Regions from separate parts of the Candidatus Pantoea communis genome, predicted to be linked through region 3. Evidence: predicted binding sites of a transcription regulator. Region 3 holds the regulator's gene; each other region holds the start of a gene.
What was found. The regulator CRP, encoded in region 3, controls carbon source genes, mostly activating them, when cyclic AMP is high. The targets are predictions, from matches to a motif close to ATGTGANNNNNNTCACAT.
Positions count from the first base shown of each region.

Region 1 (4,759 bases), on a different contig from region 3:
TGACGCGCGCATCCTGTAAAAACAACTGACCGGCAGGTGTGATCTGCACGCTGCGATTAGTGCGGGTAAACAGCTGTGCGCCAATCTCATGCTCCAGCTGCTGAATCTGTTGACTGAGCGGCGGTTGGGAGATATTTAGCCGCTGTGCCGCGCGGCCAAAGTGCAGCTCTTCCGCAACGGCGATGAAATATCGCAGATGGCGCAACTCAATATTCATACTTTAAACGTCTCATTTGAGATTATTAATATATTGTACAACCTATTCCCATTTTCCTACAGTAATCAGACCGTTTCTCATCTAAGGATATTCCGTGAGTCGCTCTTCCCAGGCAGTGACAATTCGTGAAGACGAGTTGTCCGCTAAGCCTGATTCAACCGTAGCCTCCTCCGAATGGATTGAACGTGGATCGCCGCAGTTTATGCGCGTCACGCTGGCCTTATTCTCTGCAGGATTGGCTACCTTCGCGCTGCTGTATTGTGTGCAGCCGATTCTGCCCGTGCTGTCACAACAGTTTGGCGTCTCTCCCGCTGAGAGCAGTATTTCATTGTCACTCTCAACGGGGTTGATGGCGTTAGGCTTGCTGGTGACCGGCCCGCTCTCCGATGCCATCGGGCGTAAGTCGGTGATGGTCACTGCTTTAATGCTCGCCGCCATTTGCACGTTGATTTCGGCCACCATGACCAGTTGGCAAGGCATTTTGATGATGCGTGCACTGATTGGGTTGTCTCTTAGCGGTGTGGCAGCGGTCGGTATGACTTATTTAAGTGAAGAGATTCATCCCCGTGTTATTGCCTTCTCGATGGGGCTGTACATCAGCGGCAATTCAATTGGCGGCATGAGCGGACGCTTGCTCACCGGGGTGCTGACCGATTTCTTCTCATGGCGTGTAGCCATTGGGGTGATCGGTTGCTTCTCGCTAGCAGGCGCACTGATGTTCTGGAAGATTCTGCCGGCATCACGTCATTTCCGTCCCGCTTCGTTGCGACCGCGCAGTTTATTTATCAATTTCCGCCTGCACTGGCGCGACAAGGGTTTGCCGTTCCTGTTTGCAGAAGGTTTCCTGCTGATGGGCGCGTTTGTGACGCTGTTTAATTACATTGGCTACCGTTTGTTGAGCGCACCCTGGTCGCTAAGCCAGGCGGTGGTGGGGCTGCTGTCGGTGGTTTATCTGACCGGCTCGTGGAGTTCTCCTAAAGCAGGCGCGATGACCAGCCGCTTTGGCCGTGGTCCGGTAATGATTGGCGCCACCACCATTATGCTGGCTGGGTTGTTGCTCACCGCCTTTGAATCACTCTGGCTGATACTGCCCGGCATGATGCTGTTTACAGCGGGTTTTTTTGCCGCGCACTCCGTTGCCAGCGGTTGGATTGGTCCACGCGCACGCCGCGCCAAAGGCCAGGCATCGTCACTTTATCTGTTCAGCTACTACGTGGGTTCCAGCGTGGCGGGCACGTTAGGCGGTGTGTTCTGGCACAGCTATGGCTGGACGGGCGTGACGCTGTTCATCAGTGTGTTGCTGTTGCTGGCCTTGTTCGTCGGCTGGCGTTTACAGTGCCGAAAACTGTAATACCTTTCATCTAAACGACGGGGCCGCTGCGCCCCGCTTCTCGCTTAAGCCGTCAGAATCGCGCTTTCAACTAGTCCCACTTAAAACAAAACGACAATTCGTCGCTATAATCCATTTTATTCCAACAATAGTTAGATTTTCTTTTTTCACAGCAATGAGGACGTTAGATGCAACTCTATTATTACGTCGATAAGCATGCAGGCTATAACGACAACCATGTGGTACATGCAACAGGCTGCCCGTTCCTCCCTTCCGATGGTGCACGGCGCTTTCTCGGGACTTTCTACACCGCCACGGCCGCCATTCAACAAGCCCGTAAATTCTATTCCAATGCGATGGGATGCGAGCATTGTTGCCCGGTGGCGGTAAAAAAAAGCCTGACCACTCAGCATAGCGTGGCGCTAAAACACATGGTGCAACTCTGATAATGCTGGTCTGACAATCGCGTAGCGCTTAAGGCGTGTTGTTAAGTACGGCTGTCGCATCATTCTCATACAGAAACAGCCGACTTCCTCATCACGGAATCGTAAAGCGCTACGCTTTGATTGTTCCTGCCTGCGTTCACCCCTTAGCCAAAAAGCAAGAATTGATAATAACCTCAGGCTATTAACCAGGTCTTCAGCGATAAAAAATATTCAGGAATAAAAACGGTCTATATGGTTTTCATCCGCTCATTAATGCTCCACAATAGCCCCAATTTGTGATGCAGGTCACTTAACCGGGCTCGTTTCGCCCCCTCACTCGCTGTCAGATCGATTTGAACCCCATGCAACCGACTACCGTCTCACGTAAAACAGCCTGGCTACGCGTTGTGCTGCTGGCGATTGCCGCCTTTGTCTTTAATACCACTGAATTTGTACCTGTTGGCCTGTTGTCGGATATAGCGGCGAGCTACGCCATGAAGACCGCTGATGTCGGTATTATGCTGACCATTTATGCATGGGTCGTTGCGCTGTTATCCCTGCCGTTAATGCTACTGACGCGGAATATAGAACGCCGTCTGCTGCTGTCGGTGTTGTTCATTCTGTTTATCGCCAGCCATGTGCTTTCGTCCGTGGCATGGGATTTCACCTCGCTGTTGATTTCGCGCATCGGCATCGCACTGGCGCACGCGGTATTCTGGTCGATTACCGCTTCACTCGCGATTCGTGTTGCACCGGCTGGCAAAAAAACCCAGGCGTTGAGTATGCTGGCAACCGGTACGGCATTGGCGATGGTGTTGGGCGTGCCCATTGGCCGTATCGTTGGGCAATACCTCGGCTGGCGCACCACTTTCGGCATGATCGGCTTGTCAGCGTTGGTGCTGCTAATTTTGCTGGTGCGGATACTGCCACGTCTGCCGAGCGAGCACACTGGCTCACTGAGTAGCGTACCGATGCTGTTCCGCCGTCCGGCGTTAGTAGCAATGTATATTCTGGTGACGCTGGTGGTCACCGCGCACTACACCGCTTACAGCTACATCGAACCCTTTATGCAGGTGGTCGCGAATGCGGATGAGAACTTCACGACCTTACTGCTGTTGCTGTTCGGTTCAGCCGGGATTATCGGCAGCGTGCTGTTCAGTACGCTGGGCAACAAATTCCCCTCAGCGATGTTACTCGCCGCGATTGGCATCATCACGTTGAGTATGGGGCTGTTGCTGTTTGCCGCCGTGCGCCCTGCAGCCATTTCGCTGCTGTGCATTTTCTGGGGCATGGCAATGATGATGATCGGCCTGGCGATGCAGGTTCGTGTGCTGTCACTGGCACCGGATGCCACCGATGTGGCGATGTCCTTGTTTTCAGGGATTTATAACATCGGGATTGGTGCGGGTGCCCTGTTGGGTAACCAGGTCAGCCTGCATATGAAAATGTCGGATGTGGGTAACGTGGGGGGGTTAATTGGACTGGTTGCGTTGTTCTGGTGTATCACCATCTTCCGTCGGTATCCGCAACTCCGTTCAAACGGATAATCCGCTTCATAACCAGGGGCCCACATCGGTGCGCCCCTGCGCCATTCTTTGCGCTTTGGTGATTAGTTATAAATTACCGCTGTGCCATTTAGCTTGTTGTTGCCAGAGGTCGAAGTGATGCGGAACGACTTTGCTCCGGCAGCATTCGCCTTCTCCGATAGCTGGTTCTCCAGTGAAGTCAGGTTAGTGCTACCTGATGCACTCACCACACCAATTTGCTGCTGGTTCAATGGTGCCTGATTCACTAATTCAGCAGCCATGCTACCAAATGCGATGGATGACAGTGCGACTGCGGCTAATACCATTTTGATGCTTTTCATGATCGTCTCTCTTATGCAGATGAAAGGGGTCGGCTGAATTAAGTTAACAACCGTTAATTAAATGCTAGCGCCGAAGCGGGCATCTCGTCAATCATTTTATTAACGGTCATTATTTTATTAAGAAGTGGCGTGATTATGGGCTTTAGCGCCCTTTTTCACTTATCGATATGAGTGTTGTGCCGCAGGTAAAGCACAAACGGGCAAAGTGAATGAGAGGGAATGTCGGCTGCGCTTGCATATTTAGTTAGCGATCGGTAATTTAATTACATGTTCTTCATGCAGTGAAGTGTCCCTATGACGCAAATGACCGACACGCTTAATCGCAAAACGCGTGGTCGCCCCAAAGTGTTTGATCGCAACGATGCGCTGGATAAAGCATTAATGTTGTTTTGGGCACACGGTTATGAAGGCACCTCGCTGTCAGATTTGGTGAACGCAACGGGGGCGAAAGCGCCGACGCTTTACGCGGAGTTTGAGAATAAGGAAGGCTTGTTCCGCGCAGCAATGCAGCGCTACATCGATACCTTCAGCGCGCAGCGTAATCAGGTGCTTAAGGATGAAACACTCGATGTCAAAGCCGCGATTGAGGCCTATTTTCGTGCTACTGCAGCCTGTTTTACCGAGTGTGATAAGCCCGCTGGCTGTTTCTTTATCTGCACCTCCAGTGCGCTCTCTTCAGGCTCAGACGAGATTGCACAGATGCTGGCTAAGCAGCACCATGCACAGGAACGGGCTTTGCAGCAATTTCTGGATGTCCGGCAACAGCGTGGCGAATTGCCGCAGTGTGCCAACAGCGTTACGTTGGCCAGCTATCTGGCCTGCGTGTTGCAGGGCATGTCAGTGCGCGCCCGTGAAGGCGCAAGCCGTGACGATCTCGATGGAATAGTCGATACGCAGATGGCCATCTGGCCCGCTCTGGC
Region 1 covers NZ_VWXC01000036.1:10,147-14,905, forward strand. Annotated here, with positions in the region: gene F3J37_RS26790 (LysR family transcriptional regulator) at 1-217, opposite strand, end outside; gene ynfM (multidrug efflux MFS transporter YnfM/SxtP(Kp)) at 312-1,568, shown strand; gene F3J37_RS26800 (hypothetical protein) at 1,736-1,993, shown strand; gene F3J37_RS26805 (sugar transporter) at 2,335-3,519, shown strand; gene bhsA (multiple stress resistance protein BhsA) at 3,582-3,839, opposite strand; gene F3J37_RS26815 (TetR/AcrR family transcriptional regulator) at 4,134-4,759, shown strand, end outside.
Region 1: the regulator CRP is predicted to act here: its motif matches at 2,267-2,284, upstream of F3J37_RS26805 (sugar transporter).

Region 2 (4,759 bases), on a different contig from region 3:
TCAACACATAATCCAGAGAGCGTAAACCGGGCAATTGTTGATAATCTTTTCGCCCCAGCAGCCGAATATGGCCGCGCATGGCGTTAACGTGCTCCTGGATCGCCTGCTCGCGCGTGGCTTCATCTTCTGCGTTGAAATAGCGTTCGTAAGCCACCAGCGTCATTTTGGCGTCAATCACCACATCCTTGCCCTGCGGTAACCGCACGATCACATCCGGTTGCATCCTGCCCTGCTGCTCCAGCTGCACGCTGACCTGCGTCTGGTATTCGTAGCCTTCACGCAGACCGGAGGCTTCCAGCACCCGCGCCAGCACCACTTCGCCCCAATTGCCCTGGATTTTATTGTCGCCTTTTAGCGCTTTGGTGAGGTTGACCGCTTCCTGCGCCATTTGCGCGTTCAGCTGCTGCAGTTGACGAATTTCATGGGCCAGCGTGTGGCGTTCGCGGGCTTCCTGGCCAAAGCTATCCGTCACCTGGCGACGGAAACCATCCAGCTGTTCACGCAGCGGACCAATCAACCCGTTGAGGCTTTGCCGATTCTGCTCATCCACCCGACGTCCGCTGTTTTCAAAGATGCGGTTGGCCAGATTCTCAAACTGTGCGCTGAGACGCTGTTCGCTGTTAGTGAGCAGGCGCTGCTTCTCTTCTGCGCCAAAACGCGTCTCTTCTAAACGGATGGTGACTTCACGCAGTTCAGCTTCTTGCGCACTGTTCACTTCCAGCTGATTGCGCAGTTCCCGGCTGAGCTGCTCGCTTTCGCCACGCCAGTAATCGAGCTGTTGCAGCCGTTCCTGTGCACCGCTAAGCGTGCCATGAAGCTGCCGCAGTTCTTGCTCGCGCTGCTGAATTTGTTGTTGTAACTGTTCGAGCTGCTGCTGCTGACGCTGTTGCGCCTCTTCCAGCAGGCGGCGTTCGGTAGTGAAGCTGGCGTGCTGGTGCCCGGCACGCAACTGGGCCAAAATCCAGCCGAGGCCCAGTCCGGCCAGCGCCAGCGCACCGCTAATGATAAGTTGCTGATCCATAATCCCCCCGCGGATCGTTTCGCTGAGGGAAAAGGTAAGTCGCTACTGTATGAATGTCCAGACTGTTGTGTAGCTGGCAGATGATTTACAGCGCTTTCACCGTCAAATCACCCGCCTTCCACGCATCAATCAGGAAAAACGGCATCGGCAACAGCCATTCACTGCCCTTCACTTTGGCGGGATAGCACCAGCTTTGTCCGTTGTGAGTGAGTTCAACCTGCTGCCAGCCGTTATCAGCATTCTCCACCTTGCCCGCCATGCTGGAATACCCTGCGTTGCTGCCGACGTGAAAACGCTCGGTTTGCCAGCGAATTGGCGGATGTGCGGGCCACGCCTGGGCATGATGGAATCGGAAGATGTCATCATGATTCAGCAGGCTTTCGCGCACCGTCGGCCACAACGCCACTTTGAGGAAGTATTGATCGGTGAAGCGTTCACTGCCGCTGTACTGGGCGATAAAGTCGCGTATCTGCTGTTCAACGTTGTGGAATACGCCATGACAGCCGCCCCACATGCCTGCCAGCAGCAGTTCGGTATGCGTAAAGTAGTCACGCATGTGATGGAACCAGCAGGGCGATTGCAGCCAAGCTTCTACCGCCGCCACTTCACGCTCCGACAGCAGGGAGTCCGCATCTCGCACGATATAACGCTTTACGCATGGATCATCCATCACCAGAAAGCGCCACAGCGTCGGGAATATGGTCTTCTCATGTGACATATCCACTAACTGGACATTTGACTGCTTCAGACGCTGCCAGACGTGTTGCGGCACGCTGTCGTCAAGATAGATGCGACACATCCAACCGGGATAGAACTCGCGCGCAACCTCGATATTCTTGATCAGCGTTTCACAGTAGCGTGGTTGGCCACCATACAGACTGAAAGAGATGATATTTTCAGTTGGATTGGTGGGATTGAAAGACGGCGGCGCTTCTGCGGGATACGCCACTGTGTGGCCCTGACGAAAGATCGCGTCAGACTTCTCCAGCGACTCACGGCCGTAACGTGCCACTTCATCGTGCTTTTCCAGCCAGCCACACACTTCGGTTAAGCCATCAAGCCAGGTGTCGGAAGCCTGCGCACGCTGCGCTGACGATGCCTGATAGATCTTTTGATAAGTTTTGTAGGATTTTTTGTACTCCCCCACGCGCATTAGCGTCAGCGCATAGTCACTCAGTACCTGCATGTTTTGCGGCATGACGCGCAAAACCTCTTCACAGCACTGACGTGCCACGGGGAAATCAGAGGCCGCCATCGCCTGGCGGAAACGCGCTGCCACGCTCTCAATGCGAGACTGAGCAGCCGTGGAAGGATGATTAAAGGCAGGACGCGGAGCAGAAACCGTTTTGCGCATAGTTGTTTTCTCAGTATCAGCTGAAAAACGTGCGCAATGTGATGGCAGCAGGGAATTCCTTATCCGTAATACCTGCTGCCTTGCGCACTAAATTAAGCGACGCGCGGCTTCTACAACAATTTTCACCGCATCGCTTTCGGTCTGTTTCATGGTCGCGGCATCCGGGATCTCTTTTTGCGTACGGTTAACGATAACACCCGCCACCATGCCCGCTCGCAGCCCCTGACTGGCGCACATGGTTAACAGTGTAGCGGATTCCATCTCATAGTTAAGAACCCCCATTTGCTGCCACTCTTGCATTGAGCCCTGAAAGCGATTCACCACACGTCCTGAGAACGTGTCGTAACGTTCCTGCCCCGGATAGAAGGTGTCAGATGAAGCGGTGATACCAATGTGCGTTTTGGCACCGCAGGCTTCTGCTGCGGCCACCAGCGCGGTGGTGCAGGTGAAATCGGCCACTGCCGGGAACTCCATCGGCGCAAAGTGCAGGCTGGCACCGTCAAGACGCACCGAAGCAGTAGTCACCAGCACGTCGCCTACATTGATATTCGGCTGGATCGCCCCGGTCGTGCCCACACGCAGGAAAGTGCGTACGCCGAGCTGCGCCAGTTCTTCCACGGCAATAGAGGTCGATGGACCGCCGATCCCGGTAGAACAGACCACTACCGGCTTGCCATCCACTTCCGCCAGGTAAGTGGTGAATTCACGGTGCGAAGCCAGATGCTGCGGATTATCCATCAGCGCAGCGATTTTTTTCACACGCTCCGGATCGCCGGGAACGATAGCCAGTGTGGCTCCTTTCAGATCGGCTTTAGTGATACCAAGGTGGAAAACGTCAGACTGGGCCATAACAGACTCCTGATAGATAAGGGATATGCGTGTCACTCTACGCCAGAGCGCCATATAAATATGTGATTTATTTCACCATCGACAATGAAACTTACATTATCAGAAAATTATTATGTGATTCACATCACACATTGCAGCTCAGCAATTCTGAATTGCTACAAGCGGTGCTGTGTAAGTTCGGGTGGCAGTGTTAATAGAGAAGAAGAACATAAGTACACATCCCTCTGAACCCTACGTCAGCCTTGCTCCTGAAGCAGGCTATAGTTACGTGATTGCGCATTTGCTAGCACGGAGAGAACCATGAAAACCGAAGACAATATGGCACAAAAATCAGTAGCCGGTGGCTTTGCCCCTGCCGTTCAGCCCATCGCCAGCAGCACCATCACCACCGTCAGTGACGCTATTCACACCGGTGAAACTTCTGTTCCCAGCCAGGGAGAAAACCTTCCGGCTTATTATGCTCGCCCCAAATCCTATGAAGGCAAACTACCGGTAATTCTGGTGGTGCAGGAGATTTTTGGCGTTCATGAACATATTAAAGATATCTGCCGTCGTCTGGCGCTGGAAGGCTATCTGGCGGTCGCACCTGAACTCTACTTCCGTGAAGGCGATCCCGGTGACTACAGTGATATCCCGACACTGTTCAAAGAACTGGTCAGCAAGGTGCCTGATTCTCAGGTGCTGTCCGATCTCGATCACGTTGCCAACTGGGCCGCACGCCACGATGGCGATATTCGTCGCATGGCCATCACGGGCTTCTGCTGGGGCGGACGCATCAGTTGGCTGTTCGCCGCGCACAATCCGCAGGTGCGGGCGGCAGCGGCCTGGTATGGTCGGTTAGAGGGTGAGAAAACCCTCAAACAACAAAAACATCCTATCGATGTAGCCGTCGATCTTAACGCACCGGTGCTCGGATTGTACGGCGGTCAGGATGAGAGCATCCCGTTAGAGAGCATTGATAAGATGCGTCAGGCACTGCATGCCGCCAATGCCAAAGCGGAAATCGTGGTGTATCCGGAAGCGGGACACGCGTTTAATGCCGATTATCGCCCAAGCTACCATGCTGACTCAGCCGCTGATGGCTGGGTACGAATGCTGGCCTGGTTTAAGCAGTATGGCGTTGCACCCAACGCGTAATAACAAGGGGCGCTGCAAGGCGCCCCTGTTTCTCACGATTAAGCCGATTCTGCGCGCAGCTTTTTCGCGGCGGTCACCATGTTCGCCAGCGCCTGCCGGGTTTCACTCCAGCCACGGGTTTTCAGACCGCAGTCCGGGTTGACCCACAAACGTGCGGGCGGAATGCTTTGCGCCGCTTTGTGCAGCAGATCTTCAATCCATTCGACGCTGGGTACGTTCGGGGAGTGTATGTCATACACACCTGGCCCAATTTCGTTCGGGTATTCAAACGCTTTAAACGCATCCAGCAATTCCATATCCGAGCGTGAGGTTTCGATGGTAATCACGTCCGCGTCCAGTGCCGCTATCGATTCCATGATGTCATTGAACTCGCAATAACACATGTGCGTGTGGATCTG
Region 2 covers NZ_VWXC01000035.1:17,781-22,539, forward strand. Annotated here, with positions in the region: gene rmuC (DNA recombination protein RmuC) at 1-1,021, opposite strand, end outside; gene F3J37_RS26710 (tetratricopeptide repeat protein) at 1,107-2,375, opposite strand; gene udp (uridine phosphorylase) at 2,463-3,224, opposite strand; gene F3J37_RS26720 (dienelactone hydrolase family protein) at 3,525-4,361, shown strand; gene metE (5-methyltetrahydropteroyltriglutamate--homocysteine S-methyltransferase) at 4,400-4,759, opposite strand, start outside.
Region 2: the regulator CRP is predicted to act here: its motif matches at 3,337-3,354, upstream of udp (uridine phosphorylase).

Region 3 (4,759 bases):
GGTGTTGCAGGATGCGCTTCACATGCTGCTCGACAATCGTTACCGGCCCTTCATTCATATTCTCCGGCGCTTCCAGAATATTGCTGTCATTGCCTGGCCCGTCATACGCCAGTCGCTGCTGACAGCGCTGCAGCGCAATTTCACAGGATTGCAGATAGCGTTCCGCCAGCTTTGGCGTCAGCATGGTGTGCTCACGCGCCAGGATCGTCATCGCGTTAATATGCTCCACAATGAACTGGCTGTGGGTGACCCACATGCGCATATCTTTCAGGTACTGCGCGTTGAAGCCCGGTTCGCTCGATGCCTGATTCAGTGAGTTGAACAGTGCATTGTGCGCCTGATTGACCCTCATGCGCTGGTAAGCCAGCTTTTCAGGAGATTGCTCCGGCCCCAGCAACATCCGCAAGGCTTCCTGATAAGCCTCCAGCGCATCATGCGCGTTGCTGCGCAGTAATCCGCTCTGCCACTGTGGCCACAGCCAGATCATACCGGCAAAGGCGATCAGGCAGCCCATCAGGGTATCCATCATGCGCGGCAACAGGAACTGCGCCCCATTCAGCGACAACAGCTGGAGCGAATACACCGCCGTCACGGTGAAGCCAATCATCGACCAGCCGTAATACTTGCGCGTGACCAGATAGCTGGCGAGGGTGATGGCCAGCATAAACAGCAGGGTGATCGATTCGGGCACTTCGAGCCGTAGCGATCCTGCGGCGATCAGCAATCCGGCAAAGGTGCCCAGTGCACGGTGCTGGATACGCACTCGTGTGGCGCTGTAGCCATTCTGGCTGACAAACATGATGGTCATCAGAATCCAATAAGGCTTGGGAATATTAAAGAACAGCGCCAGCGCACTGCCGAACATCAGCATCACCGAAATACGAGCTGCGGTGCGCAATGCAGCGGACTTGAGCGACAGATAGCTGCGCAGCGCCGGGAACAACGGCAAACGGCGCTGGCGATCGGCCATCAGGTCACGGGTGTATAACGGTTTCTGGGTGCGCAGCACACGCGCAATTCGGCTGAAATGGTAATAGCAGAAGTTGCCCACCGGATTGTCGGGATGCTGGCGCGCAATTTTTTCCAGCGCGCCGAGCTGCTTTTCCATGTGGAAGCGATCGGGCAATTGATGATAGAGAATGGCATCGGCCAACAGGCGCAGACGCGCAGAGATGGTTTTGGCATTCCAGCGGATCACCGCTTCGGCGTGACTCTGCTCGACCAGCTTTTGCACTTCTTCCGGCTGGTGCAGGCTCACCGAGATGTGCTCCTGCAAATCAAGCGCCACCTGGAAAGCCCGCGTCAGGCGCTTGTGGCTGTTATCGCGGCTGGCAGAGAGCATGTGCATCTGCTGATAGCAGGTGGTGATCAGGTCAACGGCTTTTTGCTGACGCGCCAGCAGCGGCGGCAGCGCTTTCTCGGGATCGGTAAGCTGCGTCAACAGTGTGTATTTTGCATCGCAATAATCCGCCAGTTCCCGATACAGCAGACTGAGCGTTTCGCGCATCGGCTGCTCTTTCCACAGCCAAAACCAGAACCAGTTAAACAGGCCATACCATAGCGTGCCGCCGATATACAGCAGCGGCGGCACCCACATGGGCATGCGTCCTACTAGGCTGAGGCTAAAGATGGCGGCAATCAGTGTGGCGGGCAACAAGCGACCGTGCAGCGGGCTGATTTCGCCGGTCACGCCTATCAGCAGCGGCAGCACAAACAGGATCAGCGGTAACGGAATGGCGTCACTGGTGAGAAATTGGATCAGAAAACTGGCGGTAGCAAACAGTGAGCCGCCAACAATCAGGCGTTTAAAGAAGCGCTTATGCGGTGTATCAAGACCCGCCATGTTGCAGCAGGCAGGGACTAATGAGAACAGCAGGCCTTTTTGCAGATCGCCAAACAGCCAGCCTAGTGCCACAGGCAGGCACAGCACCAGCGTTTGCCGCAGTGCGTAGTTGACCTCAGGATGATAGATGATTCGGCGCCACATCAGCTCATCGCAAACAAAAACGGCGCGATGTTGCCATCACGCCGTGGGTGATAAGAAATTAGCGGGTGCCGTAGACGACGATGGTTTTACCGTGTGCGGAGATCAGGTTCTGATCTTCCAGCATTTTCAGGATACGACCCACGGTTTCGCGTGAGCAACCCACGATCTGACCAATCTCCTGACGGGTGATTTTGATTTGCATCCCGTCGGGGTGCGTCATCGCATCGGGTTGTTTCGCCAGATTAAGCAGTGTTTGCGCGATACGGCCCGTCACATCGAGGAAGGCAAGGTTGCCCACTTTCTCGGAAGTGACTTGCAGACGACGCGCCATTTGCGACGAAAGTCGCATTAAAATATCCGGGTTTACCTGAATCAGCTGACGGAATTTTTTGTAGGAAATTTCAGCCACTTCGCAGGCAGTCTTAGCACGTACCCAGGCACTACGTTCCTGGCCTTCTTCAAACAGGCCGAGTTCGCCGATGAAGTCTCCCTGATTGAGGTAGGAGAGAATCATCTCTTTGCCTTCTTCATCTTTGATCAGAACCGCAACGGAACCTTTCACGATGTAGTACAGCGTTTCCGCTTTCTCACCCTGATGGATGAGCGTGCTTTTGGACGGATATTTGTGAATATGGCAATGGGACAGGAACCATTCGAGTGTAGGGTCTGTTTGCGGTTTGCCGAGAACCATTCGCTATTATCCTCTGTTGTAATCGTGCCCAAAACACAGGGGGCAGTTTTCCCTGTCAGGCGGTGTAATCGTCGAGCGTTTCCAGTAAAGGAAAATTATTTCCGGGTGATTCTTAAGCTACGCTTTTGATTCTTCCCGCCTTCGTCTGTGATGACGAAAATATTTTCAGCACTGTTTGTAGCACAGCTTTTGCAAGCTGTCTTCTGTTGTCTCGCTTCAGCAACAGGCGGAAGAGTCTGGATTGCTGTTTATCAAGTGAAAGCGTACTCTGGCGGCAAAACCGCCACTTCAGGAGAAAGAATAATGCAGGCACGAGTGAAATGGGTGGAAGGGCTGACCTTTCTCGGAGAATCCTCATCAGGCCATCAGGTATTAATGGACGGTAACTCGGGTGATAAAGCGCCAAGCCCGATGGAGATGGTTTTGATGGCAGCAGGCGGCTGTAGCGCGATTGACGTGGTATCGATCCTGCAAAAAGGCCGAAATGATGTGGCTGACTGCGAGGTGAAACTTACGTCCGAGCGCCGTGAAGAAGCGCCACGTATTTTTACGCAAATCAACCTGCATTTTATCGTTAGCGGCACAGCGCTAAGCGATAAAGCGGTGGCGCGGGCCGTCGATCTGTCGGCGGAGAAGTATTGCTCGGTGGCGATCATGCTCGGCAATAGTGTGAAAATGACGCACAGTTACGAAGTGATTGAGCGATAACATAAGTGGGCGGCCAAACGGCCGCCGCTACAGAATTTCTGGATTATTCAATCCGTTTACCTTCAATCAGCCGCTGCACCAGTGGCGTCATGATTAACTCCATTGCCAGCCCCATTTTGCCGCCCGGCACCACCAGTGTGTTCATATGCGAAATGAACGAGCCCTGGATCATCGCCAGCAGGTAAGGGTAAGCAATGCCTTCCAGTCCACGGAAGTGAATCACCACAAAGCTTTCATCGAGTGACGGAATTTCACGTGCGGCAAATGGGTTGGACGTATCCACCGTAGGTACACGCTGGAAGTTGATGTGGGTGCGCGAGAACTGCGGCGTGATGAAGTTGATATAATCCTCCATTGAACGCACCACTGAATCCATCACCGCTTCACGGGAATGGCCGCGCTCGCTGGTGTCGCGCACCAGCTTTTGAATCCACTCCAGATTGACAATCGGCACCACGCCGACCAGCAAATCGACATGCTCGGCGACGTTGTGCTGCTGTGTAACCACGCCACCGTGTAATCCTTCATAGAACAGCACGTCAGTGTTTTCCGGCAGCGGCTGCCAGGGCGTAAAGGTGCCCGGCACCTGATTCCACGGCACCGCTTCGTCGTAGGTGTGCAGATATTTGCGCGATTCACCTAGCCCGGTTTTTCCGTAATGCTTAAACGTCTGTTCCAGCAGCCCGAAGTCATTGGCTTCCGGACCGAAGTAGCTAATATGACGGCCCAGATCGCGTGCCTTACGGATCGCCATATCCATTTCTGGACGGGTATAACGGTGAAAACTGTCACCTTCCACTTCCGCAGCATGCAGATTCAGCTGCTGGAAAATCTTACGGAAGGCGAGGCTGGTGGTCGTGGTACCGGCACCGCTGGAACCGGTCACGGCAATGATTGGATGCCTGGCTGACATAACAGAACTCCCTGTGAAGTCGGGCGATGAGCATTGTTACCACGAATTACTGCGCGGTGCATTAACCGCGAAATTCGCCTTTCGGCATAATGTTGACGGATTCATGCAGTTCCGACCACACCAGCACAACGTCTCCGCGCTCCAGCTGGCGGCGCACGTCGGCGACTTTCTGTTCCAGGCTGCGCTCCTGCTCACCATAGTCGGTGCCTTCGCGCAGCACGAAAGTTTCAATCAGGTTTTCCAGTGTTGCGACTTCAAGTTCTTGCCAGGGAATAATCACGATCACACATCCAGATAGGTTGAAAGCCAGTCAGGCACACGCTGTTCCAGCCACATTTTCGGCTTCATTAACGTACCGCCAACAAAGCCGACGTGCCCGCCTTGTTGTGTCAGCTGATATTCAATGGAAGGCGACAGTTGCGCCGGCTGCGGGATTACCGCATCGGTCATAAAGGGATCG
Region 3 covers NZ_VWXC01000025.1:24,747-29,505, forward strand. Annotated here, with positions in the region: gene F3J37_RS24020 (YccS/YhfK family putative transporter) at 1-1,987, opposite strand, end outside; gene crp (cAMP-activated global transcriptional regulator CRP) at 2,046-2,678, opposite strand; gene F3J37_RS24030 (OsmC family protein) at 2,982-3,386, shown strand; gene F3J37_RS24035 (phosphoribulokinase) at 3,430-4,299, opposite strand; gene F3J37_RS24040 (YheU family protein) at 4,361-4,579, opposite strand; gene F3J37_RS24045 (hydrolase) at 4,582-4,759, opposite strand, start outside.

Region 4 (4,759 bases), on a different contig from region 3:
TGCACGTTATGCATATGCATTTGAATATAACATTCTCGTATCGGAATTAAACGTTTGTTTATTTTTTAAAGGCCGAAATGATTCAGCATAAGAATTAATCAGCTCGACCCCGTTGTCATAAGGGATTTTTATCCCTTAATCAGAGGGTTATGGTAATGCAGTTGTTGCGATATTGTGAGAGGAATGCACAGGGTAATGTTCGGAGAGTGAGCGGCATCACACTTTAAGTGTATGATTAATATCAATTTGTAGTGGATTGATTTTTTATGCGGTTTTTATGTTGCGTGATATTTCGCCAGATCGTGTAAAACTAATGTTACATTTCTGTGAGTATTAATTTTTCGCCGCGTCAGACAGTGGTCAGAGGAAAAAAGCATTACGCGGCGGTGGGGATCACTGCTTAGCGAGGCGACGCCATGCAAAGCGGATGACAAAAAATTCAATCGCGCCCAGCAGCAGGAACCACAGGCAAAACACGATAGTGTAGAGCTGATTCAGGTCCTGCAAATGCAGCATCTCCTGAATCCGTCTGGATAATTCCAGGCCGAATTGCGGCGCGGGCAATAGCAGCGCGGAGAGAAAGCCCAGCAGCAGGATTCCGCCAGGGATAATCAGCGTTTCAAACGGGTTTTTCATCGCAGGTTTCCTATCAATTAGCGCGGGCATTAGCGCATAAAAGCGTGCTGGCGTGCAATCCCTGTGCCGGGTCACCCTAAGAAAATTCTTCTATTCCATCCACTTAGCGTCATAAATAGCGCAAGTTAAGAGTTATAGCCTTTGCTATACTTAAATCCATGATTTTACTGTCTTTTTTTTGGTGATTTTGCGTGCTAGACTGCGCGCACTTTTTCATTACTGAACAATAGATGCGGAAAATCGCTCGCTTGAAGGCATTTTTCGCGGCATTGATTGAAAACCCATGACATTTATCGCAACTCTGATTCTGGCCTTTGGTATGTCGATGGACGCTTTCGCCGCAGCACTGGGCAAAGGCGCGTCGCTGCATCGCCCGAACTTCAAAGAAGCGCTGCGCACCGGCCTGATCTTTGGTGTGATTGAAATGCTGACGCCGCTGATTGGCTGGGCGATTGGCCTGGCGGCCAGTCGCTACATCATGGCATGGGATCACTGGGTGGCCTTTGCCCTGTTAACCGTTCTTGGCGGCCGCATGATGATGGAAGGTTTCCGTCAGACGGCGGATGAACCCTGCGAAGCACCACAGCGTCATGGCTTTATGGTCTTAGCATTGACCGCGGTGGCTACCAGTCTTGATGCGCTGGCGGTGGGCGTCGGCCTGGCATTCCTGCAGGTGAATATTGTGCTTACCGCGCTGACCATTGGTGCCGCTACCACCATCATGGCCACGACTGGCGTGATGGTGGGTCGCTTTATCGGTCCGGTGATGGGTAAATGGGCGGAAGTGCTGGGTGGACTGGTACTGATCAGCATCGGCTGCACCATCCTTAATCAACATCTCAACCTCTTCGGCTAATTCAGGCATCTGCCAAACCCCTCATTTTGTGATCTGGCTCAAAAATAATTGCGTGAAAAACGCGCGTTAGTTATACTTTTCGCGTATTTCTTCAACAATTTTTGAGCCAGGTATCCAATGAAACGTTTTTTCCGCTACGTGTTTCGTGCATATGTTGAGACTTTCAAGCACGTCCCACCAGGCGCACTGCATTAATCGCATTTATACCCTCGATAATCGCGGTCAGGGATCGACCTGTGGTTATCAATGATTTTCTTATCTCCCCCGCTCAATAACGCCTCGAATTTTCTCTCTATCAATGGCTTAGTACCCTTAACCATCAGTTTTGGATCTGGCTATAGCCTGATGTTATACCCCGCTACCAAACAAGCATTCGTCACCTCTTAACCCGCATGGAATAGTTGATTCAGACCCTCTAACCCGTCTGAAACGAGAAACATCATGCTGATCCCTCAACCCTATTTATTGTTCCTTGGCGATGTCACCGATCCACTGGCCGCTAAAACGGCGCGCGGCATTCACGTCTGGCGCCCTGAGCAGTGCGTCGGCGAAATTAAACTGCCGGGCTGTACTGTCAGCTTAGGTCTGGACGTACTCGATATCGCCACGGCAAAAGAACGTGGCGCAAAAACGCTGGTACTGGGCACCGCCAATGCCGGTGGTTATCTGCCGGAGCACTGGCTCGATACCGTTAAAGGTGCGATCAAAGCAGGCATGAACGTGGCGAGCGGCTTGCACCATCGCCTGGTGGATGAGCCAGAGCTGGTGGCGTTAGCCCAGGAGTTTGGCGTTGAGCTGTTTGACCTGCGCCATATGCGTCCAAAACTGAATGTTGGCAGCGGTAAAAAGCGTACAGGTAAGCGTGTACTTACTGTCGGTACGGACTGCTCAGTCGGCAAGATGTACACCTCGCTGGCGCTGGAAGCGGCAATGCGTGAACGCGGCATGAAGGCGGATTTCCGCGCCACCGGACAAACCGGCATTCTGGTTGCTGGTGAAGGCATCGCGATTGATGCGGTGATTGCCGATTTCATCGCCGGTGCTGTAGAAGCCCTGTCACCCGCCAATGATGCCGACCACTGGGATATCGTTGAAGGTCAGGGCTCGCTGTTCCATCCTTCTTATGCGGGCGTCAGCATGGGTCTGATTCACGGTGCGCAGCCGCACTGGCTGGTGATGTGTCACGAAATGGGCCGTCCGCACATGCGTCATTTACCGCATCAGCCGATGGTGAGTTTGAAAGATTGCGTGGAGGCCAACCTGCGCGCGGCCGATGTCACCAGCGATAATGTGCAACTGGCCGGTTTTGCCATCAACACCTCCAACTACAGCGAAGAAGAAGCTCGCGCCTATTGTGCGGAAGTTAGCGCTGAATTCGGCGTGCCGGCCACCGATCCGGTGCGTTTTGGTATCGCGGATATCGCCGCCCTGCTGCAGGAGCGTGGCTAAGATGCGGCGCATGCAGATTGAAGTGCTGGAGCTGCCGCTGGCGCGTCCTTTCGCTATTTCGCGTGGCACGCGTACCGCCGTCACTGTCATTCGCGTCACGCTGGAGCAGAACGGCTTTATTGGTCGTGGCGAGTGCACGCCGACACCGCGTTACGATGAAACACCAGATAGCGTCGAGGCGCAGCTGGAAGCGATGCGTAAGGATGTCGAAGCGGGCTTAAGCCGAATCGATCTGCAAAGCCGTTTATCTGCCGGTTCAGCGCGTAATGCGCTGGACTGTGCGCTGTGGCGCCTTGATGCCGCGCTGGCGAAGCAGACACTGTGGCAGCAGTGCGAACGCACTGCACCGCCTTCGGTGATCACGGCGGAGACCTTAAGCCTCGACTCCATCGAAAACATGGCAGCTGCCGCCGCTGACGCGGTATCGCGTGGTGCCATCCTGCTGAAAATCAAACTGAATCGTGACGAGATTTTAGAGAAAGTGGCGGCCATCAGAAAGGCTGCGCCACGTGCCACCTTGATCATTGACGCCAACGAAGCCTGGTCGGGCGTCGATCTGCAAAGCCTGCTTATCGCGCTGCAAGCGTACAACATCGCCATGGTTGAACAGCCGCTGCCTGCCGGACAAGACCAGGATCTGCAACGGTTTAACCACCCGATCCCGGTGTGCGCCGATGAGAGTTGCCACACGCGTGAAGACATCGCCGAGCTGCGTAATCGCTACGAGATGATCAACATCAAGCTGGATAAGTGCGGCGGCCTGACCGAAGCCTTAGCGATGGTCGAAGAAGCGCAAAAGCTGGATATGCGTCTGATGGTCGGCTGCATGCTGGGCTCCTCACTCGCAATGGAAGCTGCGCTGCCGGTGGCGATTGCTGCAGAACACGTGGATCTCGATGGCCCCATCTGGCTGGCCGCCGATAGCTCACCCTTCCTTTCCTACGCTCAAGGCCGAATCTGGCTGTAACCGCAAGAGGCAACGATGACGGACACTTTACTTACTCCCAACGCCGCCAGCGTTGCCGGTCCCGCGCCGGTACTCGCGATACAGGATCTTAGCGTCTCGTTTCGCGGCCGCAGCGGCGTAAATCAGGCACTGAAAGGCATCAGTTTTGCCATTTATCCCGGTGAAGTCGTCGCCGTTGTCGGTGAAAGCGGCTCGGGCAAATCGGTCACTTCGCTGGCGGTGATGGGCCTGCTGGCCGCTTCAGGCCGTATCGATCGCGGCAGCATGCAGTTCCGCGATCGTCAGGGTAAAGCCCACACGCTGGAAACGCTGGATGAAACCCAACGCCGCACCTTGCGCGGGCGCGAAATGGCGATGATTTTTCAGGAGCCGATGACCTCGCTCAACCCGGTACTGCGGGTGGGCGATCAGTTGACGGAAGCACTGCGTGATCATCAGATGTGCGACAAAGCCGCTGCGGATGCGCGTGCGCGGGCACTGCTGCGCCAGGTGCGCATCGCCGATGTCGATCGCGTGATGAAAAGCTACCCGCACTCGCTGTCGGGCGGCATGCGCCAGCGCGTGATGATTGCGCAGGCGCTGGCGTGCGATCCACAGCTGCTGATTGCCGACGAACCCACTACCGCGCTGGACGTCACCGTGCAGGCGCGCATTCTGCACATCCTGCGCGACCTGCAACGCGAGAAGCAGATGGCAGTGCTGTTTATCACCCATGACATGGGCGTGGTGGCGGAAATTGCCGACCGCGTGGTGGTGATGCTGCGCGGCGAAGTCGTGGAACAGGGTACGGTCGCGGACATCTTCAACGCGCCACAGCATCCTTATACCAAAGCGCTGCTTGCTGCTGTGCC
Region 4 covers NZ_VWXC01000016.1:22,968-27,726, forward strand. Annotated here, with positions in the region: gene F3J37_RS19485 (DUF1158 domain-containing protein) at 394-636, opposite strand; gene mntP (manganese efflux pump MntP) at 920-1,492, shown strand; gene azuC (stress response protein AzuC) at 1,610-1,687, shown strand; gene dgcN (N-acetyltransferase DgcN) at 1,934-2,941, shown strand; gene dgcA (N-acetyl-D-Glu racemase DgcA) at 2,943-3,908, shown strand; gene F3J37_RS19505 (ABC transporter ATP-binding protein) at 3,924-4,759, shown strand, end outside.
Region 4: the regulator CRP is predicted to act here: its motif matches at 1,519-1,536, upstream of azuC (stress response protein AzuC).